DNA from 3 places in the Bradyrhizobium sp. SZCCHNR1043 genome. Region 3 is predicted to be linked to each of the others. Evidence: predicted binding sites of a transcription regulator. Region 3 holds the regulator's gene; each other region holds the start of a gene.
The links. The regulator LexA, encoded in region 3, represses DNA repair genes until DNA is damaged. The targets are predictions, from matches to a motif close to TGTTCNNNNTGTGTTCNG.
Positions count from the first base shown of each region.

Region 1: QX039_RS30040 (YifB family Mg chelatase-like AAA ATPase) is a predicted target of LexA. The motif match lies at 5,050-5,067, and genes of this name have one in related genera.
Region 2: QX039_RS28810 (DNA recombination protein RmuC) is a predicted target of LexA. The motif match lies at 2,805-2,822, and genes of this name have one in related genera.

Region 1 is NZ_JAUEYN010000020.1:21,236-28,808, reverse strand. It holds gene coaA (type I pantothenate kinase) at 1-717, shown strand, start outside; gene QX039_RS30050 (PAS domain-containing hybrid sensor histidine kinase/response regulator) at 766-3,006, opposite strand; gene QX039_RS30045 (hypothetical protein) at 3,134-3,361, opposite strand; gene QX039_RS30040 (YifB family Mg chelatase-like AAA ATPase) at 3,464-5,002, opposite strand; gene QX039_RS30035 (DUF2336 domain-containing protein) at 5,237-6,307, shown strand; gene QX039_RS30030 (outer membrane lipoprotein carrier protein LolA) at 6,327-7,160, opposite strand; gene QX039_RS30025 (DNA translocase FtsK) at 7,284-7,573, opposite strand, start outside.
Region 2 is NZ_JAUEYN010000018.1:38,910-46,482, reverse strand. It holds gene QX039_RS28815 (AmpG family muropeptide MFS transporter) at 113-1,498, opposite strand; gene QX039_RS28810 (DNA recombination protein RmuC) at 1,542-2,774, opposite strand; gene def (peptide deformylase) at 2,944-3,471, shown strand; gene fmt (methionyl-tRNA formyltransferase) at 3,613-4,548, shown strand; gene truA (tRNA pseudouridine(38-40) synthase TruA) at 4,666-5,403, shown strand; gene QX039_RS28790 (HAMP domain-containing methyl-accepting chemotaxis protein) at 5,558-7,573, shown strand, end outside.
Region 3 is NZ_JAUEYN010000005.1:115,506-123,078, reverse strand. It holds gene QX039_RS10295 (alpha/beta hydrolase) at 1-897, opposite strand, end outside; gene QX039_RS10290 (MBL fold metallo-hydrolase) at 910-1,842, opposite strand; gene QX039_RS10285 (LysR family transcriptional regulator) at 1,927-2,880, shown strand; gene glp (gephyrin-like molybdotransferase Glp) at 3,113-4,324, shown strand; gene lexA (transcriptional repressor LexA) at 4,531-5,229, shown strand; gene QX039_RS10270 (hypothetical protein) at 5,488-5,928, shown strand; gene QX039_RS10265 (hypothetical protein) at 6,094-6,369, shown strand; gene QX039_RS10260 (ComEC/Rec2 family competence protein) at 6,324-7,573, opposite strand, start outside.

The sequences.
Region 1 (7,573 bases), on a different contig from region 3:
CTCGGCATCCGCGACCGCAAGATGCCCTACATCATCGGCGTTGCCGGCTCGGTGTCGGTCGGCAAGTCCACCACCGCGCGCGTGCTGCAGGCCCTGCTGGCGCGCTGGTCGCCGCGGCCGAAGGTCGATCTCATCACCACCGACGGTTTCCTCTATCCGAACGCGGTCCTGGAGCGGCAGGGCCTGATGCAGAAGAAGGGCTTTCCGGAAAGCTACGACCTGCCGCGGCTGCTGGGCTTCCTCTCCGACATCAAGGCCGGCCGGCATCAGGTGCGCGCGCCGGTCTACTCGCATCTCACCTACGACATCGTCCCCCATCAGTGGGTCGAGATCGACCAGCCGGACATCCTCATCGTCGAAGGCGTCAACGTGCTGCAGACCGGGCCGCTGCCGCGCGACGGCAAGGCCGTGCCGGTCGTCTCCGACTTCTTCGACTTCTCGGTTTATATCGATGCCGACGAGGCGATCCTGCGCAAATGGTACGTCAAGCGCTTCCTGTCGCTGCGCGACACGGCGTTCCATGATCCCCGGTCCTACTTTAACCGCTACGCGCTGCTGTCGGACGAGGAGGCCATCGCCACTGCGATCGCCATCTGGGAGCGCACCAACCTGGCCAATCTCGAGGACAACATCCTGCCGACAAGGCCGCGCGCGACGCTGATCCTGAAGAAGGGCGCGGACCACGAGGTCGAGACGGTGGCGCTCAGGCGGTTGTGAGCGTGGCCCGCGAGCGTAGCGCTGAACTGATCCGCTCCAACTAATTACTTACGCCGCCACCTGTCGCGCCGCCGCCAGATTCGCCAGCGCCTCGTCCAGCTTGTCGCGATCGATCGGCTTGACCAGGAAGCCATCCATGCCGGCCTCGAAGCAGGCGTAGCGGTCCTCGACCAGGGCATTGGCCGTGAGCGCCAGGATCGGCGTGCGCCGGCCCGGCTCGCTGGCCTCGATGGCGCGGATGCGCTTGGCGGCGGCAATGCCGTCGAGCTTCGGCATCTGCACATCCATCAGGATCAGATCATAGGGCGCGCCGGCCGAGCGCGCCGCGAGCCAGGAGTCCAGCGCGGCTTCGCCATGCACGGCGATGTCGGCGTGGTGGCCGAGCTTGGTCAGCAGCGAGCGCATCAGCAGCGCGTTGATGTCGTTGTCCTCGGCGACGAGGATGGACAGGCTCCCGCCGGCCTGAACCGCAATCGGCGGAGCGATCGTCGGGATTGGATCGTCAGCGAGTGCCGGAACCGTGCCATCGGTGTCGAAGCTCACGCGCGCGGCGAGCGAGGCGGCCCGCAGCGGCTTGACCAGATAGCCGTTGAACGGCGCCGCTGGTGTCAGCTCGTGGCGGCTCGCCGGCGTGACCAGCACGATCAGCCGTGTCGTGTGATGTTGCGCGGCCCCGCCCAGACGGAGCGACGCGTCGCTGCCGATGGCGTCGTCGACCAGCACGGCGTGCCAGGCGCGTTCGGGCAGCAGGGCTTCCGCCACCTCGGCCTCGGCGACCAGGCACGTCTGCGCGCCCCAGTTCTGCAGGCGCCGTTCGATCAGCTCGGCCTGCAGCCCGGCCGGCGCGACCAGCATGACCGACTGTCCCGCGAGGTCGGGGCCGCGGAAGCTGTTCTGCTCGCCGCGCTCCAGCGCCGGCGGCAGCGGCACCGACACCTCGAAGGTCGAGCCGGCGCCGAGCCGGCTCTGCAGCGCGATGCGGCCGCCCATGCGCTTGACGATCCGGTCCGAGATCGCCAGGCCAAGGCCGGTGCCGCCGAAGCTGCGCGCGACGCTGTCATCGGCCTGCTCGAATTCTCGGAAGATGCGCTCCTGGGCGTCGGCTGCGATGCCGATGCCGGTATCGCGCACCTGGAAGCTGATCTCGTTCGGCCAGATCCCGGGCTCGGCGATCAGCGCGACGCCGCCCGAAGCCGTGAACTTGATGGCGTTGCCGGCGAGGTTGAGCAGCACCTGGCGCAGCCGCGCGGCGTCGCCGGTCACCCAGGTCGGCAGCCGCTCGTCGAGATAGGCCGCGATCTCCAATTGCTTGGCCTGCGCCCGCGGCGCCAGCAGCTCGGTGATCTCCTCGATCAGCGTCGCCAGCGAGAAGGGCTGCGCCTCCAGCGCGAGCTTGCCGGCCTCGATCTTGGAATAGTCGAGCAGCTCGTCGATCAGCGACATCAAGGCTTCACCCGAGGTGCGAACCGCCTTGGCGTAGGTGGTCTGCTCCGGCGTCAGCTGCGTCTCGAGCAGCAGCCCGCTCATGCCGAGGATGCCGTTCAGCGGCGTGCGGATCTCGTGGCTCGCCATTGCCAGGAACCGCGACTTGGCACGGTTCGCGGCATTGGCCTGGTCGCGCGCCTCCGCCAGCGCGCGCTCGGTCTCGGTGCGGTCGGTGACGTCGCGGCCGACACATTGCAGTACGGCGGGCTGGCCGGCGTCGGAACGCACCAGTGCCTCGCGCCACGCGATCCAGCGCGGACCGATCGCGCTCTCGATGCGCTGGTCGTGGACGCGCGTGCCGTTCGGCTCCAGCGCGCTGTCGCCCTGCTCGATCAGCTCGAAGGTGAACGCGCTGCCGAGCAGGTTGTCGCGGTCGAGGCCCGCCATCCGGCAATAGGCGTCGTTGACGAAGATGATGCTGCCGTCGCGCGCGCGCATGACGATGAGGTCGCCCTGCTGCTCGAACAGATTGCGGGCGCGCTGCTCGGCTTCCTGCAGCTCCCAGTTCCGGTCCGCCAGCACCTCGTTGTGGAGCGCAATCTTGTGCATCTTCCTGGCGACGAAGCGCAGCCGCATGCTGAGCGTGGCCAGGCCGACGCAGGCGAGCGCGAACAGGAAGCTGGCGCCGATCGCGAACGTGTGCGGGTTATAGCCGGAGTTGTCGGAAATGCTGGCCTTGATGAAGCCGTACGCGCCGCCGAAGCCGGCGGAGAAGATCATCAGCGAGCGCAGGATCGCGAAGATGGTGCGGTGACGGCGCATGAACCGGCGCAGGCGCAGCCTGAAGCGAAAAATCGGTCCCATCTCGATCACCCCCGACGATTTCGATCCCAATGTCATGGCCGGCCCGCACCATGCGGCGTCGGTATTGCTGAGACTTTGAAAGGTCGTGCACGCGCGATTCTGCCGTGCAGAGATGGTGAACCGGGCGTTAGCCCGGCTCACAGAACCGGATCGGTCGGTGATGAGGCGTGGTTGCGCGCGCGGGATCATCGGTGAAGTCGACATGGAGATCGGCGTGAAAGGGCGCGGAGCCGAGCGAGACGCTGTCGGCACCGACGGCAATGCAGGGCTGCGGGGAGGGCGCCAATTCGAGTCTGGCGATGACCGCCGCCGCGATCAGCGGCACGGCCAAAACGAGGACCTTGAAACGCAACATGATACGCACCGACGCGGAAGGCCTGATGACGGAACGCGGGCCCTATGGTTGTCGGAGCGTAAAGAGAAGTCGTTACCAGAGTGTTGAGGGGGAGGGGCGCCTTTACGCCGCATGGCGATTGTCCTCCGCCAGCGCGCGATACGACAGCGCCTCGGCCAGATGCAGCCGGCCGATCGCCTCGGCGTGGTCGAGATCGGCGAGCGTCCGCGCCACGCGCAGCACGCGGTGATAGCCGCGGGCGGACAGCCGCATCGTCTCGGCGGCTTCGCGCAGCAGCTTCTGGCCGGGCGCATCGAGCCTGGCGATCTCGTCGAGCACGGCGGCCGGCGCCTCGGCGTTGGTACGGATGTGCGGCAGGCCGGCTTTGGCGTAGCGGGCGCGCTGCAGGTCGCGCGCGGCCGCGACGCGGGCCGCGACCTCGGCCGAGCCTTCCTTGGACGGCGGCAGGATCAGGTCGGCGGCGGTCACCGCGGGCACCTCGATGCGCAGGTCGATGCGGTCCATCAGCGGGCCGGAGATGCGCATCTGGTAGTCGGCGGTGCAGCGGTCGATGCGGCCGCGCTTGCAGGCATAGCCGGGCTCGAAGGCGTTGCCGCAACGGCACGGATTCATCGCCGCGACCAGCATGAAGCGGGCAGGGTAGGTGACGCGATGGTTGGCGCGGGAGATCGAGACCTCGCCATTCTCCAGCGGCTGGCGCAGCGAATCCAGCACGCGCGGATCGAACTCCGGCAGCTCGTCGAGGAACAGCACGCCCTGATGCGCCAGCGAGATCTCGCCGGGGCGGGCGCGCAGGCCGCCGCCGGTCAGCGCCGCCATGCTGGCGGAATGGTGCGGGCTGCGGAACGGTCGCCGCGACGTCAGCGCGCCGCCCTCGATCTCGCCGGCGACCGAGGCGATCATCGAGACTTCCAGCAGCTCCGCCGGCGACAGCGGCGGCAGGATCGAGGGCAGCCGCGCCGCCAGCATCGACTTGCCGGCGCCGGGCGAGCCGATCATCAGCAGATGATGCCCGCCGGCAGCGGCGATCTCGAGCGCGCGCTTGCCGCTCTCCTGGCCCTTGATGTCGCGCAGGTCGAGCAGGCTTGCGGGTGCCTCCTGGATCTTCGGCTGCGGCCGCGACAGCACCTGCGTGCCCTTGAAATGGTTGGCGATCTGGATCAGCGAGCTCGCCGCGATGATCTGCAAGTCCGGGCTCGCCCATGCCGCCTCGGCGCCGCAGGCGGCCGGGCAGATCAGCCCTTCCTCGCGGCCATTGGCGCCGATCGCTGCCGGCAGCACGCCGGCGACCGGCGCAATCGAGCCGTCGAGCCCGAGCTCGCCGAGCACCGTGAAGCCGCCGAGGGCATCCGGCGGAATGGCGCCGATCGCGGCCATCAGCCCCAGCGCGATCGGCAGGTCGTAATGGCTGCCTTCCTTGGGCACGTCGGCCGGCGCGAGGTTCACGGTGATGCGCCGCGCCGGCAGCGCCAGGCCCGAGGCGATCAGCGCCGAGCGCACCCGCTCGCGCGCTTCCGACACCGCCTTGTCCGGCAGGCCGACGATCGCGAACGCCGGCAGTCCGGGCGCGACCTGGACCTGCACGTCGACTGCGCGGGCCTCGATCCCCTCGAAGGCGACGGTGGAAACGCGCTGGACCATGATGCCCCTCCCGGGCAAGGAGGCTAGCGGATGCCGGCATTGTTCGCAAGAACAATACGGGAACACTGTCGTTGCCGCGCTCTGCCGCAATCCATTAACGACAGCCGCGTGGGGTTTCAGCTCCGTCCGCCGGGCTTAACGCCCCTTTAGTCCGGCCTTCGCATTCTTCCTCAATTGATGATCGACCCGCGCCTCCGTCAAAAGCCGAGGGAGGCGCCCAACGAGGGACGTGCGATGCCTCCAGCGCCTGCGGCAGCTCCGACCGCCAAGACGCCCGCCGGTGATGCGCGGACGGTGTCCGAGCTCGCCACCGACATGCTGCGCCGGACCACCAGCCTGTTCCTGGCCGGTCCGCGGCCCGCGTCGGCCGAGCAGCTCGATCTCTACGATCAAATGTTCGCCCGGCTGATGCCGCAGGTCGCGACCGAGCTGCTGGCCGAGCTGAGCATGGCGCTCGCCGGCGTGGAGCGTGCGCCTTACGCCACCGCGCGGCTGCTCGCCGTTCACCCCGAATTGCGCGTCGCCGGACCGATGCTGGCCAAGGCGGCGGTGCTGACCGAGCGCGACCTCGCCGAGTTCATCCGCACCGGCAGCCCTGCGCATCTCGTCGCGCTCGCCAGCCGCAGGGGCATTGGCGAGAGCCTCACGACGCAGCTGATCGCACGCGGCTTTCCGGCGGTGCGCATGGCGCTGGTACAGAACCTCTCCGCCCGGCTGTCCGAGGATGGCTATCGCAGCCTGTTCAAGATCGCCGAGCGCGACGAGGATCTCGCCGAGAAGCTGGCGCTGCGCACAGATCTGCCGGCCAAGCTGTCGCGGGCCTTCGTCGCTGCGGCGAGCGAGGGCGCCCGCGCCCGCTTCATCAAGGCCGCACCGCCGGCGACCCGCGCCACCCTGCAGGCAACGCCGACCCGATCGCCCGGCGCGGCAATGCGCGCGATCTGGGATTATCAGCAGGTCAAGGCCGAGGTTGCCGCCCTCAGCCGCACCGGCAAGCTCGGCGACTCCGCCGTCAACCGCTTCTGCGCCACCGGCGATTTCCCTGCCGTGATCGCAGCGCTGGCGCTGCTCTGTGTCGTCACCATCGAGACGATCGAAGCGCTGCTGGAGGAGGATCGTCTCACGGATCTGCTGCTGGCCTGCAAGGCGGCGCGGCTGAGCTGGGCGACGACGTCGATGATCCTGCGCGGCCGGCCCGGCTGCGACGCGCTTCCGGCCGATGACCTCGAGGAGGCGCGCAAGCGCTTCGAGAAGCTTGCACTGTCCGAAGCGCAATGGAAGGTGCGCGGGCTCGAATCGCGCTGAGCGAGCGCGAGAGGCGGCGTCAGCCCGGCGGCGTGCTCGGATAGGCCGTGAAGTCGATCTTGAACATCGCCGGATCGAGCTTCTTGGTCGTATCGAGATTGTAGACCGCGATCGTGGTGTCGTAGCCCTGCGGATCGGTCACGGTCCACTGCTTGAGCTGGCCGTCCTTGGTGCCGAGCATCAGCATCAGCCGGCTGGTGCCGATCAGCGCCTGCTTCTCCTCGATCGTGATCGTGACGTAGAGGTCGTCGGCCGCGACCGCGATCACGTTGGTGTCCTTGAGCAGGTCGATGCGGTCCGACAGCAGATAGCGCAGCGGCGTCTGCGACAGCGGATAGACGTCCTGGGTCGCGAGCTTGCGGTCGCGCACCACCAGCGAGGAGCCGTCGGCGATGATGTCGATCGGCGTCGGCGGCTCGTATTCGAAGCGGACCTTGCCCGGCTTCTGGATGTAGAAATCGCCCTTGGTCTTGCTGCCGTCCGGGCCGACCTGGACGAAGTTCCCGACCAGCGTCTGCAGCGACGACAGATAGGCGCTGACCTTGGCCGCCTGCGCCTTCTGGTTGGCGTCGAACGAGGTGAAGATGCTGGCCGGCACGTTGCGCCGGGGATCGGGAATGATCGGGTTGGGCGGGGCGGTCTGGGTGGTCGAGGGACTCTGGCCCGAGCGCTGCTGGTCGGAGGCGCTGAGCTGGGAGCCGCTCTTCGGGCCTGATTTCGGAGCCGGCGTGCCCTGCGCGGCGGCGTGACCGGACGCACCGGCGACAGAGCATGTCGTCACGGCGCAGGCGACCAGCCAGGCGCAGATCCGGCGCCCGCGCGAAGCTGCGTGATACGAAAACGTGCTGTTCAACAAGGAGCTTTTCAAAACGACGTCCTGAGTTTTACGCGTTCTATCCCGGATCGGGCGGGCAGCGTGATCGTAATCGCGTGAAGATCGGGCACCGAAGCGGCGTTTCTGCGGCCATCGGGGCCGTCAGAATCCGCCTTCCTCCTCGGGCACCAGGATCTCGCGCTTGCCGGCGTGGTTGGCCTGGCCGACGATGCCTTCCTGTTCCATCCGCTCCATCAGCGAAGCGGCCTTGTTATAGCCGATCTGCAGCCGGCGTTGAATGTAGCTGGTCGAGGCCTTGCGGTCGCGCTTGACCACGGCGACCGCCTGGGAGAACAGGTCGTCGCCACCGCCGCCGCCCATGCCGGTGGCATCGAACACGGCGCCATCCTCCTCGCTCGGCTCCTCGGCGGTGACCGCCTCGAGATATTCCG
Region 2 (7,573 bases), on a different contig from region 3:
CGGTCGATGGCTGACGTCTCTGGAATACTGGGTCACCCGTCGGAGCCTGTCATCGGGCTCGTCGAAGACGACACCCGGTGGTGGGTGACGACGGTCGAATGTGAGGCGGCAGCTACACCTTCACTGGCCCCAACTGGTCGAAATGTCCGCGCCGCTGCAGCCAGGCGAGCAGCACGAGGCTCGGGATCGCGACCAGCACGCAGATCACGAAGAACAGCGGCCAGCCGGTCGCCTTCGCCACGTAGCCGGCGCCTGACGACAAATAGGTGCGCCCGACCGCGGCGAGCGCGGTCAGCAGTGCATATTGGGTGGCGGTGTGCAGCGGGTTCTGACACAGCGCGGAGAGATAGGCGACGAAGATCACGGTGCCGACCGCGCTGGTGAAGTTTTCCGCCGAGATCGCCAGCGCCAGTGCCCATTGATTGACTCCGACGATCGCAAGCCAGGAGAACGAGAGGTTCGCCAGCGCCTGCACCATGCCGCCGATCCAGAGACTCGTCGCGAGCGAATAGCGTCGCGCGACGAAGCCGCCGGCAAAGCCGCCGGCGAGCGTCGCGGCGAGGCCCACGCCTTTCACGATCGCGGCGTAGTCGACCTTGCTGAAGCCGAGATCGATCACGAACGGCGCGGTCATCGTGCCGGAGAAGGCGTCGGTGAACTTGAACAGCACGACGAAGGCGAGCGCCGTGAGCGCATCACGTCGGCCGAGGAACTCGACGAAGGCTCCGGCAGCCGCATGCATCACGCGGGTGAGCGCGGTGTCCGCACCCATCGCGGCCTCCGCCTGCTGCGACTGGGCCGGCTCGGTCGCCGCGAGGGCCGTGATCGTGCCGATCAGCACCAGTACGGCCATCGCAACATAGCCCCACATCCAGGACGACGGACGCGTCAGCCCCGAGTTCTCGAATGCACTGACCACCACCAGTGCGCCGGCGGTCGAGACCAGCATGCCGATGCGATAGGCGGCGACATACGCCGCCATGCCCGCGGCCTGCTCGCTCTCCGGCAGGCTCTCGACGCGGAAGGCATCGACCACGATGTCCTGGGTCGCCGACATCGCGGCGACCAGCAGCGCGGCCAGCGCCACCATGAACGGCGCATGTGCCGGATCGGTGAGCGCCAGCAGCAGGATGGCGCCGATCAAGAGCAGCTGTGCGAACACCAGCCAGCCGCGCCGCCGTCCAAACGCGCGCGTGAGCAGCGGCACGTGCAGCGCGTCCACCAGCGGCGCCCAAAGGAATTTCAGCGTGTAAGGCGTTCCGACGAGGGCGAACAGCCCGATCGTGCCGAGATCGACGCCGAGCTCACGCATCCAGATCTGAAGCGTCGAGCCGGACAACGCCAGCGGCAGTCCCGACGAGAAGCCGAGGAACAGCACCACGAGCACGCGCGGCTGCAAGTAGACGGCCATGCTCTCGCGCCAGGTGGGGGCGGGTTTGGCAGCGCCGGGCTTTGGAGCGGCAGCAGGGATCTCGGAAGCGGCGTCAGGTGCGGTCATGGGCGGGTGGTAGCAGATTTGAACGGCCTTCGCGACGCCACCATCACTCCCCCACCTGCACGCGTCCCGCCAGCGGAAACAGATCCGGCGTCGTGCCGGTAACCGGCGCGATGCGTGGTGAGTCCACCGGCGAATCCTGCTTGCTGAAATCGAGCTCCTCGATGCGGGCGGCGCGCTTCTCGATCTTGTCGGCGGAAATGAGGATCTGGCGGATGTCCTCGCCGACATCGCCGAAATGCTTCTGCAGTTTGAGCACGCGCTCGCGCAGGCGGCCGAGATCGTCGCCGAGATGGATCACCTCGTTGCGGATCTGGTCGGCGGCGTCGCGGATGCGCGCATCCTTCATGATCTGCTGCATGACCTGGATCGCGAGCATCAGCAGCGACGGCGACACCAGCACGACGCGCGCTCGATAGGCTTTCTGGATCACGTCGTCGAAGCCGTCATGGATCTCGGCATAGACCGATTCCGACGGCACGAACATCAGCGCCGTGTCCTGCGTCTCGCCGACCACGAGGTACTTCTCGGCGATGTCATTGACATGGCGGAGCACGTCGGTGCGCAGCCGCTGCGCCGCGGCGCGCTTCTCGTCCTCGGTCACGGCGTCGTGCAGCGCGGTCACGGCTTCCAGCGGAAACTTGGCGTCGATGCACAGCGGCCGCGTGTCGGGCAGGAACACGACGCAGTCGGGGCGCTTGCCGCTGGCGAGCGTGTGCTGAAACGCGTAGCTGCCCTTCGGAAGCCCGTCCTGGACGATCGCCTCCATGCGCGCCTGGCCGAAGGCGCCGCGCGACTGTTTGTTGGCGAGGACGTCGCGCAAGGTCGTCACTTGCGTCGTCAGCTCGCTGAGATCACGATGGGCGTTGTCGATGATGCCGAGGCGCTCGTGCAGCACGCGCAGACTATCCATTGTGTGGCGCGTGCTCTGCTCCATCGACTGTCCGACGCGGTGGGTGACCGCATCGAGCCGTTCGTTCACGCTGCGGGCCAGGTCCACCTGACGGCCGGCGAGCAGCTGGGCCATCGCGTCGACCCGGCCGGAGGCCTCGCTCTGGACGCGGATCATCTCGCCGAACCGTTGTTCGAGCTCGTCAGCCCGCATCGCCTGCTGGGCGGCGAGCTCCGCGCCGCGCCGTCCGGAGCGGGCCACGGCGGCCACGATGATCACGAGCAGTAGCAGCACCAGTACGCCGAATCCGATCAGCGCATCGCTCGCCCTGATGGGCAGGTCGCCGATGATGACGACGACAGGATTGAGGGATTGGCTGACGGTCATCACCCCCGTCTATCCGATTCGCGCAAGCTCGCGAACGAAGAGAGAACAATTATGGTTAAGGGCACGTTAAGAATCATGGTTAACGAAACGTTGAAATTCATGGTTAGTGAAGTCTTAACCGCGAGCCATCACATTGACCCCGCCGGTTCCGCGGCTTAAATCGCGCGCCATGTCCCTAAGAGAAATCATCATCCTGCCGGACCGGCAGTTGCGGCTGGTGTCCAAGCCGGTCGAGAAGGTCACGCTGGAGATCCGGCAGCTGGTCGACGACATGTTCCAGACCATGTATGACGCGCCGGGCATCGGGCTCGCAGCGATCCAGGTCGCGCAGCCGCTGCGCGTCATCACCATGGATCTGGCCAAGCCCGACGCCAACGGGGAAGGCAAGCGCGAGCCGCGCGTCTTCATCAATCCGGAGATCGTCGCCAAGTCGGACGAGCTGTCGGTCTACGAGGAAGGCTGCCTGTCGATCCCCGAATATTACGAGGAGGTCGAGCGGCCGGCGCGCGTGCGCGTGCGCTTCACCGATCTCGACGGGGTGGTCCGCGAGGAGGATGCCGAGGGGCTCTACGCCACCTGCATCCAGCATGAGATCGATCATCTCAACGGCGTGCTGTTCATCGACTATCTGTCGAAGCTGAAGCGCGACCGCGTGATGAAGAAGTTCACCAAGGCCGCCAAGCGCGCCAGCGAGTAACGATCAACTCTCTCCTCCGTCATGCCCGGGCTTGACCCGGGCATCCACGTCTCGCCGCGCGTTACAGGCAGCTCGACGTGGATGGCCGGGACAAGCCCGGCCATGACGCGGAGGATTCGGCAATGCAGGATCTTCCACCAGATGCCGCTTCGCCTGATCTTCATGGGCACGCCGGATTTCGCCGTGCCGACCCTGCTCGAACTCGCCGGCCACGGCCACGAGATCGCGGCGGTCTATACGCGCGCGCCGAAACCCGGCGGCCGCCGCGGCCTCGCGCTGCAGCCGACGCCGGTCGAGACCGAGGCGCGCCGGCTCGGCATTGCCGTGTTCACGCCGAAGACGCTGAAGACCGAGGAGGCCTTGGCCGAGTTTCAGGCTCATCAGGCCGATGCGGCCGTGGTCGTCGCCTACGGCATGATCCTTCCCCAAGCCATTCTCGATGCGCCCAAGCTCGGCTGCTACAATCTCCACGCTTCCCTGCTGCCGCGCTGGCGCGGTGCCGCGCCTATCAACCGCGCGATCATGGCGGGTGATGCCGAGTCCGGCGTCATGGTGATGAAGATGGATGTCGGGCTCGACACCGGCGATGTCGCGATGGCCGAGCGCCTTGCGATCACCGACGCGATGACGGCGTCCGATCTGCACGACCGCCTGTCGCGGATCGGCGCCGATCTCATGGTGCGCGCGATGGCGGCGCTGGAGCGCGGCGGGCTGACGCTGACGAAGCAGGCAGAGGAAGGCGTCACCTACGCCGCCAAGATCGAGAAGGCCGAGGCGCGGATCGACTGGACGAAGCCGGCCCACGCGGTGCTGCGGCACATCCACGGCCTGTCGCCATTTCCTGGCGCCTGGAGTGAGTTCACGCTTGATGGCGAAGCGGTCCGCTTGAAGATCCTGCGCTGCGCGCTTGCCGGCGGCAGGGGCGAGCCGGGCGCCGTTCTTGACGAGCAGCTCACCATCGCCTGCGCCGACGGCGCCATCCGCGTCACCGAGCTACAGCGCGCCGGCAAGGGTCCCATGAAGGCCGCGGATTTCCTGCGCGGCACCCGTATCGCGCCGGGCCTGCGTTTCGGCTGACCACCTCATCTCGTCATGCGCGGGCTTGACCCGCGCATCCATCTCAAGAACAAGCTTCGCCCAGGGATGGATTGCCGGGTCGAGCCCGGCAATGACGGCAAAACTCGATCGGGTCAGATGCCCCGCTACAAGCTCACCATCGAATATGACGGCGCGCCGTACTGCGGCTGGCAACTGCAGGCGACCTTGCCGTCGGTGCAGGGCGCGCTCGAAGCGGCGGTGCAGGCGACCTGTGGCGTGCCGACCCGGGTGCATGGCTCGGGGCGCACCGATGCCGGCGTCCACGCCACCGGTCAGGTCGCGCATTGCGACGTTGAGAAAGAATTCCGGCCCGACAAATTGCGCGACGCGCTCAACGCGCATCTGCGGCCCAACCCGATCGCGGTGCTCGACGCCGAGATCGTTCCCGACACCTTCGAAGCACGCTTCTCCGCCCGCAGGCGGCACTATCGCTATCGCATCGTCAACCGCCGCTCCAATCTCGCGCTCGAGGTCGGCCGCGTCTGGCGCGTGCCGCAGCGGCTCGACTCGGACGCGATGCACGCGGCGGCCCAGCGGCTGATCGGCAAGCATGATTTCACGACTTTCCGCGACACGGAATGTCAGGCAAAATCGCCGGAGAAGACGCTCGATCAGCTCGACGTCGTCAGGGACGGCGATGCGATCACCATCCTCACCTCCGCACGCTCCTATCTGCACAGCCAGGTGCGCTCGATGGTTGGCTCGCTGGTGTGGGTCGGGCAGGGCCGCTGGAGCGCCGATGATCTCGCCGCCGCGCTCGCCGCGCGCAATCGCGCCGCCTGTGGCGTCGTCGCCCCGCCGGAAGGCCTCTATCTCGTGAAGGTCGACTATTGAGATCGTTCTGCAGTGGAACCCGCGAATCGCTATTAGCTGCCAATGATTATCCTAATGAGTAGTCGTTTCGGGAGTAAGGGACAGGATTCATTAACTCCAAATTGAAGCCCTCGCTGCTATCCGGACCTCAGGCTGCTGTCCAGCGAGGTCGATCGTGCGCATTCGTCAAGTCTTCCTGCTCTCTTTGCTGCTCGGGGCCGTCATCGGCCTGCTCGCAACCATGTTGTTCGCCTGGCAGCAGCTGACCTCGCTGCAGGCCGCGAGGACGGCAGGCCGTGATACGCAGCTGCTGGCCGCCATGCTGCGGCTGCCGGAAAAGCTGAACCTCGAGCGCGCCATGGTCAATCCGCGCCTGGCATCGCCGAACCCGGCGACGGCCGATGAGCTGGCCTCGCTGCAAAAGATACTTCAAGGCTCCGATGATGCGTTCGCCAAGGCGCGAAGCCTGGCGCAACTGAGCGAAGACACGGCCGCGCTGGAGTCGATCCAGCAGAAACTGCGTGTCATGCGAGGATCCGCGCTCGAAGCCGTCGCTCTGGCGAAGGCGGCCCGGCCTGAGGCCATTGTCCGCGATTACGTGCCGCAGATGTTCACGATCCAGGAAACGACCGGCAGCCATGTCGACGTGATCGTGCGCCGGATCAATGCGGCCAATCCCGCGGTAGGCCAGGCGGCGCGTCTCGCGGTGATCGGCTGGGATTTGCGCGACTGGGCCGGTCGCGCCACGACGACGTTCGTTCGCATGATCGCGACCAAGCAGCCGATGGCGGGTGAACCGGCCGAGGCGCTCGCGACGTTCAAGGGGCGCATCGAGCGCATCTGGACGACGGCCAAGCTCGCTGCTGCCGAGATCAACCAGAAGCCGATCTTCGCGGCCCTGACCGAGGTCGAGAATGGCTATTGGGCCCGCGGCGGCGAGTTCTATTCGTCGCAGGTGGCGCCGAACCGGGGCAAGGTGCTCGAGCTCGATCCCGACCAGTTCCTGCGGTCCGTATTCCCGATCCTCGATACGATCCTGCCGCTGCGCGATGCAGCCCTCGCCGAGGCGCTGAGCCAGAGCGAGGTCGCGATCGCCGAGTCGCAGACCCGTTTTGTCCTGGCGCTGGTCCTGTTGCTGGTCAACGTCGCGGCCGCCGCACTGGGGACGGTCTGGTTCAATGCCCGCGTGATCAAGCCGCTGTCGAATCTGACCGAGATGATCCGTCGGATCGCCGGTGGCGAGCGCAGCGTCGAGATCGGATATGGCGATCGGACCGACGAGATCGGCACGCTCGCCAACGCCATCGGTGTTCTGCAGGAGAAATCGGCGGAGGCCGACCGGCTGTCGCTGCAGGGCGCCGATGCCGAGGCCCGGCGCGACGCGCGCCGGCAGAAGATCGAGGCGCTCACCCGGCGGTTCGGCGAGGTCATCGACACGCTGTGCGGTCGGCTGAGCGATGCCGCGAGCGGCCTGAAGCAATCGGCCGAGACGCTCGACGGCTCGGCCAGCACCACCGCATCGCGCGCCACCGCGGTGGCGGATGCGGCGGCGCAGGCGACCTCCGGCGTCAACACGGTGGCGGCCGCCTCGGAAGAGCTCGACGCGTCGATGAAGGAGATCACCCGGCAGATCGCGGAAGCCGCGTCGGAATCCTCCAACGCGACCAGCCAGGCACTCGATACCACTGACAAGGTCCGCACGCTCGCCGGCAGCGCCACGCGCATCGGCGACGTCGTGCAGCTGATCCGCGCCATCGCCTCGCAGACCAATCTGCTCGCGCTCAATGCCACGATCGAATCGGCGCGCGCCGGCGAGGCCGGCAAGGGTTTTGCCGTCGTTGCATCCGAGGTGAAGAGTCTCGCATCCCAGACCAGCAAGGCCACCGAGGAGATCGAAAGCCAGATCGCCGCGATCCAGAACGAGACCGGCAGCACGGTGGCCGCGATCGAGAAGATCGCCGCCGTCGTCAACACCATCAGCGGCGTCACCGGTGCGGTGGCGAGCGCGGTGGCCGAGCAGAGCGCCACGACCCGCGAGATCGCCCGCAGTGTGCAGCAGACCGCGAGCGGCACCAACGACGTCTCGTCGTCGATCGCGCTGGTCAGCGCGGCCGCCGCGGACACCCGCGGATCGGCGCGCTCGCTGCTCGACTCCGCGGCGAGCCTTGCCGGCCAGGCCACCGACCTGCGT
Region 3 (7,573 bases):
CTGCCCGATCTCGACCAGGCGCTTGTACGGCGCGCTCACGAGACGAACGAACAGGTCGTGCGCCACGTCGAAGCGGACGTCCACATCCCATTCCGCCGAGAGCACGAGAACAGGGCAGTTGATCGTGCTGGGATCGTAGATCGGCTGGTCCACGGTCCAATGCTCGCGCACGTCCTGCACCGCGCCCGAAGGCGCACGGATCGCGCCGGGGTACGGCGAGTCCGGATCGGTCGCGAGCGTCGCCTCCGCCCAGGACTCGAACCAGCCGTCCGGAATCAGCTTGTCCCGCGCCTGCTCCGGAGCGGCGCCGCGCCACGCAGCCTCGAACGCGCGCGGGCTGACGATCCGATAGGCGCCGAGCGGTCCGCCGGCGTCGATGCGCAGCGGCTCGCTGGACAGCCAGAGCGGCGTTACCAGGATCAGCTTCTCGAGCTTCGCGCTCGCCGCGCTCGCGAACATGCCCGCGACGGTGGCGCCCCAGGACATGCCGAGCACGTTGGCGCGCGGGACGTCGCGATGCCGGCAGATGAAGTCCACCGCCGCGCCGAAATCGTCCACGGCGGTCCGCGCATTGACCAATGGAGATCCCTCCTCGGCCGCCCGCGACATCTCCGGCGGCCGGCTGGAGCCGCCATAGCTGCGCGCATCGACGGCCCAGACATCGTAGCCGGCCTGCGCCAGGACATCCATGAAGGAGGCGCCACCAACCGCGACGTCGAACAGGCTGGCGGATGAAAAGGTGGCGCCGTGCATCATCGCCAGCGTGCGCTCGGCCGAGAACCGTTGCACGTCATGCCGGCGCTTGTTGATGAGCTGAAGCTGTACATCGGACACCGGGCCTTCGATCAGGCGGCGCTCGGAAACGATGCGCGAGGAGGACGTTGCGTTCTCGGTCATGGTCACCTCGGATCAGGCGAAGTGCCACGCGAACCGGTCGCCGTCGCGGCTGATCCGCCCGGCCGAGGACTCGGCGAAGTGGGTCGTGAGCACGAGGGAGCCGGTCTCGGCGGCATGGTTCATCGCCCATCGGCGTGAGGTCCGCGCCGCATCCGGGAATTCGCAATAGACCGAGTTCCAGTCCGGACGCGCGACCTGCAGCGGATGATGCATCACGTCGCCCCAGAACAGCGCGCGCTCGCCACGTGAGCTGAAGCTGATGCAGGCGTGATCGATGCTGTGACCGGGGCTCGGCAGAAAACGGAAGCCGTCGACGACCTCGCTGCCATCGACCGTGATCTCGCGCGCGAGGCCGGCCTCGACGATCGGCAGCACGCTGTCTTCGTAGACCCCAGGCATCGGTGGATGCAGCATTGGGCCAAGCCCAGCTGCGTCTCTGATTGCGGCGTCCGAGCCGTTGCCGGCCGAGAGTGCGGCGACATAGGCGCGCTCGCGGCCTGAGAAGATGTGCTGGGCGTTGGGAAACACCGGCATCCAACGGCCATCGGCAAGCTGCGTATTCCACCCCACATGATCCGCGTGCAGATGCGTCATCAGGACGAGATCGACATCGCCAGGGGCGACGCCGGCCGCCCGCAGCCGGTCGAGAAACGGCTCGTTCAAGCGATGCAGAACTGCTGCGCCGGGCCGCTCCTTGTCATTGCCGGTGGCCGTGTCGATCAGGACCACCCGCTCTGGCGTCCGCACCAGCCAGCTATGGATGCTCAGGCGCAACGATCCCGTGTGCGGATCGACCGATCCCGGCCCCACCTGGCCTCGTTCCCGAACGATGCTGTCTGCTTCTACGCCCGGAAACAAAAACTCTCCCTCGACCGCATCGAGGCCGATCTCGAAGATCCTCGTGATGGTGGCGTCTCCGACGCGATAGGTCGTGATGTCCTGCATGTCTGGCCGCCTCGATCCGAACGGTGGTCTTGTCTGGGCCGAGATCTAGGACTAGGTCATACATTCCTCAAATCGATCCAGCTCATGCAGTCCATCGATCACTTCGATCTTCGCTCCTTCGACCTCAATCTGCTGGTCGCGTTCGACGCGCTCATGCAGGAGCGCAGCGTGACGCGCGCGGCCGCACGCCTCAAGGTGGGTCAGCCTGCGATGAGCCATACGCTGTCGACGCTTCGCGTGCTGCTGCAGGACGAGCTGTTCGTCCGCGTCGGCGCCGTCATGCAGCCGACGCCAAAGGCTGCGGTGCTCGCCGGGCCGGTTCGGGCGGCGCTGGGGCAGATGCAGGCAGCGCTGCATGCCGCACCGGAGTTCGACCCGGCGACCGAGCAGCGCACCATCCGCCTGGGATTTTCAAGTGAGGTCGAGCTGCTGCTGATCCCCGAGCTCACCGCGGTGCTCCGTCGAACGGCGCCCGGCGTGCGGCTTCTCAGCCGGCCGACCGAGCGTAACGAAGTGCATCGCCTGCTCGACGACGGAGCCTTGGATGTCGCGGTCGGCTGCTTCGACGCCGTCGCACAGCGGCACAGATCCCAGCTCCTGTTCGAGCAGGCGCTGAGCTGCGTCTACAATCCAAAGCGCATCGCGATGAAAACACCGATCAGCCTCGCCGACTATCTGTCGCTTCCGCACGCGCTGGTGACGCTGACCAACAGCCTGCAGGGCTGTCTGGAGGCGGCGCTGGATGAGATCGGGACCGAGCTCAACGTGGTCTCGGCCTCCTCGGAATTCCTCAGCGTGCTGGCGACGGTCGCCGCATCACCGGTGATCACGACGATACCGACCAGGATGGCAAAGCTCTACGGGCCGCGATTTGGGCTGACGCTCTGTCCCGCGCCGTTGAAGCTGCGGCTGCCGGCCGTCTCGATGGTCTGGCCGCTGCAGCTCGATCGTGATGCAGCATCGGTCTGGCTGCGGAACATGGTGGCGGATATCCTGCACACGACCGAGCGCGCCGCCTGTCGCGCAGCTGCTGGATAGAACGCGGGGCGGGAGCTAACCGGAACGGCGCATCGGCCAACGCCTTGGCACTGCGGTCGACCTTCTGCGCACTGATTGCAGGGTTTCTCGCGCGGTCGTGAGGCAGCGGCCCGGACGCGGCCAACATCAGACGATCAGAAGGCAGGAAGCGGCCTGAGCCCTTGGCCGAGCCGTGCGCGTTCGGTTAGAAGGCGACTCATTCGATCTGCCGTCTCCATCCGAAGGAACTCTCATGGCCCTGATGCCGGTGTCTGATGCGTTGTCCGCCGTGCTCGCCGGCGCGGAGCCGCTGGCCGAGGAGCTGGTGACGCTGGACGAGGCCCATCACCGCATCCTGGCCCGCGACCTCGCGGCGCTGCGGACGCAGCCGCCCGAGGCGATGTCGGCGATGGACGGCTACGCCGTGCGCGCGGCGGACGCAGCCCAGGCCAAGGTGCGGCTGAGGGTGATCGGCGAGGTCGCGGCGGGGCGGCCGTTCGATCGCGTGGTCGGACCCGGCGAGGCGGCGCGCATCTTCACTGGTGGCGTTGTCCCTGAGGGCGCCGACGCGGTGGTGATCCAGGAGGACACGATCGCCGAAGATGGCCACGTCGTGATCACCGAGGCCGCGATCAAGGGCCGGCACATCCGGCCCGCCGGCGTCGACTTTCATGAGGGCATGGTGCTGCTGAAGGCGGGCCGCCGGCTCAGCGACCGCGACCTGTCGCTGGCGGCCAGCATGAATCATCCGGCACTGCCGGTGCGGCGCCGGCCGAAGGTGGCGCTGCTCGCCACCGGCGACGAGCTCGTGATGCCTGGCTCGACGCCCGGCCCGGGCCAGATCGTCTATTCCAACGGCTACGCCCTGCGGGCGCTGGTGCGCAGCGAGGGCGCGACACCGATCGATCTCGGCATCGCCGCGGATACGATGGAGGCCACGATCGCCGGGATCCGGCGGGCGCGCGAGGCCAAGGCCGACATCCTGATCACGACCGGCGGCGCCTCGGTCGGCGATCACGACCTCGTCAAGCAGGCGCTCGAAGCCGAGGGCGTCGAGATGGCGTTCTGGAAGATCGCGATGCGGCCGGGCAAGCCGATGATGCACGGACGGCTCGGCGACATGAGGGTGATCGGACTGCCCGGCAATCCGGTGTCGTCCTATGTCTGCGCCATCCTGTTCCTGGTGCCGCTGATTCGGCGGCTGCTCGGCCGCGACGAAGCTCGCATGCCACGCGAGACCGCCCTGCTCGGCCGCGAACTCGGGGCCAACGATTCGCGCGAGGACTATCTGCGGGCGCAGCTCGAGGAGCGCGCCGACGGCACCCTGATCGCAACGCCGGTGACCCAGCAGGATTCGTCGCTGCTCGGCAATCTCGCGCTCTCGCAGGCGCTGGTGATCCGGCGGGCGTTTGCGCCGAAGGCCGCCGCCGGCAGCCCGTGCGAGATCCTGCGCCTGCCGAGCTAGGCCGTTTCCCCCGGCAAAGCCCGGTCCGTTCACTACAATTTAAGGATTGCGGAACACACATCGAACATATAGTGTCCGTTCATGATTTGTTTTTAGTATGTTGCGGGCGACGCGATGATGGTCCGACTCCAAGGCGCTCTCAGCCGGTTTGTGCTCAAGGCGCAGCTCCTGGACTCGGACGACAACAAACTGGGGACCAGGTCGAGATGCTGACGCGCAAACAGTACGAACTTCTGCGGTTCATCAACGAGCGGCTCAAGGAAGCCGGCGTGCCGCCGTCCTTCGACGAGATGAAGGATGCGCTCGATCTGCGCTCGAAGTCCGGCATTCATCGCCTGATCACGGCGCTCGAGGAGCGCGGCTTTATCCGCCGGCTGCCCAACCGCGCCCGCGCGATCGAGGTGATCAAGCTGCCCGAGCTGTCACAGGCTGCCAACAACCGCCGCGGCTTCACCCCATCGGTGATCGAGGGCAATCTCGGCAAGGTGCGCACCAGCACTCCCGCGCTGGACGATGGCGAGCGCCCCGTCGCGGTGCCGGTGATGGGCCGCATCGCCGCCGGTACCCCGATCGAGGCGCTACAGACGCGCAGCCACACCATCAGCGTGCCTGCCGACATGCTCGGCAACGGCGATCACTATGCGCTCGAGGTGCGCGGCGACTCCATGGTCGATGCCGGCATCCTCGACGGCGACATGGCGCTGATCCAGCGCAACGAGACCGCCGACACCGGCGACATCGTGGTAGCGCTGATCGACGATGAGGAAGCGACGTTGAAGCGCTTCCGCCGCCGCGGCGCATCGATCGCGCTGGAGCCGGCCAACACCGCCTACGAGGTGCGCATCCTGCCGCCCAACCGGGTGAAGATCCAAGGCAAGCTGGTCGGGCTGTATCGCAAGTACTGATCGCGGACGCGATCGGTCGATCGGCGGCGAGCGCACGCGCTTCTCCGCCGATCGAAATTGGTCACGCGCGAATGCACCTCAGGATGTGCAGCGCGGCATGCTCAAACGCTTGTGATCGCCCGCGGGCGCACGCGGTGCAGATCAGCGCAGAATTGCCGTGAAGCGCGCGCTAACATCTCCTCGATGTCCACTCTGATAGAGGCCTGCGCCTGTCCGGGGGGAGCGTGGGTCGGCTATCTCTCAACGAGGAGCGATCCGATGTGTGACTACAGCCTCCATGCGGTTGCGTCCCGTCCCGCCAAGGTCGGCGAGACGTTGATCTCGACGACGTTTCGCGGCACCGCCACCCGCGGCTTCGCCCTCGAGAGCGAGCCGACCGTCGCAGTCTGCATGCTGCCCGGCACCGAGTTGGCATTTGTCGAGGACGTCCGCTACGACAGCCGCTGGCTCTGGACCCGGACGATCCGCGAGCGCGTCGCGAAGTTCAACAGCATCGAGACGCACATCCCCGATCGCCATCACGACGCGATCGAATTCGCCGACGGCCGCCACGTGCTGGTGACCCAGCTCTGCGAGGGCCAGCGCGTCACCGTGCTACAATTGCCGGTCAGCAAGCAGCCGGCCGAGCGCCGCCCGGGCATGGCGGAGGACGTTCCGGCTTCGCAGGCCACATCGATTCGCCGCATCAGCATCACCTGAGCGCCTGCGCGTCCGCATTTCTCTCGGCCATGAGCGAGCTTTCGGCCGGGGGAGATTTGGTTTCTGCAAGCGCAAGGTCTTTCCGGCGAACCTCACGCTCCGGCATCGCATCGAATAGGAACGACATCCCTCGGCCAGCATTGTGTGCCGGGGGAGCTTGCCGCCGTGGTCAACAAGATCGATTGGAACAAGGCCGGCCGGCTCTCCGAGTCCGGCCGCTACATGCTTGCGTTCGGATGGCTGACGGTCACGGCTGATGACATCGCCATCTGGCAACGCTATCCGGGCGCTGCGTTCACGCTGGTCGAAGGTCCCTCGCTGTTCGATGGACCCGATGACACCGTGTATCATCTCGGCACGTTGTATCATCTCAGCACGTTCGAGCTGTCCGGCGCTCAATCCTGCTCGCCCTGCTCCGTCTCCGGCGGCGTCGCGTCCTGAAGCCGCGACACCGGCGCACGCGGCGTCAGCGTCGTGTCGAACTCGCCGGCCTCGGCGGGCGCCGGCCACCACGGGCGATCGGTGCCGCCAGCGCGCACCGGCGTGACGGAGAAGCCGGTGCCCCGCTGCACCAGCATCAAGGCGCCCTGCTGCTGCAGGCGCTGGCGATCGATGACGGCCGCCGCGCAGGATGACGGCGCGGCGCGCGCGGTGACGATCAGCGCGGCACGGGCGCAATCATCGTCGAGCGCCTCGGCGCGCAGGGTCAAGGCGGCGAATCGGCCGTCGGCCATCGCGACCACGCAGCCCGCCTCGTCGCAGGAGACGCCATCGGCGAGCGATGAATCCGCCGGCAGCCGGGCATCGGCGTCGGCCGCGAGCCACTCCTTGGTGGCGAACACGTCCTTGCCGGTGCGCATCACATGCAGGCGTCCGTCACGGCCGCGCACCGCCACCGCGCGCCCATCGCCGGCGATCAGCACGTCGGGCAGCGGCGTCGTGGCGGCCCACGCGGTGGCCACCACGAGCCCGACGGCACCCGACCAGCGCAGCGGTGTGCGCATCAGGCCGATCAGGATGACGCCGAGGCTGGCCAGGATCAGCGGACCGATGCCGAAGCCCGGGATGCGCCCGACCGCGCCAGGCAGCGCCGCCACCCAGCGCGTCACCGCGATCATCCAGTCGATGCCGAGGCCCATCAGCGTCCACCAGGGACCGTCGAGCCCGAACGGCGCCGCCAGCAGGCCGAGCAGTCCGGCGGGCATCACCAGCACCGAAACCACCGGCATCGCCGCGAGATTGGCGAGCACGCCATAGGGCGTGACGCGATGGAAGTGGAACGCGGCATAGGGCGTGGTCGCAAGCCCCGCGATCAGCGAGGCCAGCAGCAGCATCGCAAGCTCGCGGCCGCCCCACAGCGCGATGCGCTGCGTCGTGGAGCTGTCCGGCCTCGCAAACAGTTTGGGCAGGCCGAACTGCACCAGCGCGACCAGGCCGAGCGTCGCCGCGAACGACATCTGGAAGCTCGGATGCACCAGCGCTTCGGGTGCCGCGATCAGCACGATCATCGCCGCGACCGCGAGCGTGCGGAAGGTGACGGCGCGGCGATCGACCATGACCGCGATCAGCACCACGGCCGTCATGAAGAACGATCTCTGCGTCGCGACCTCCGCGCCCGACAGCAGCAGGTAGAACGCCGCCGCGA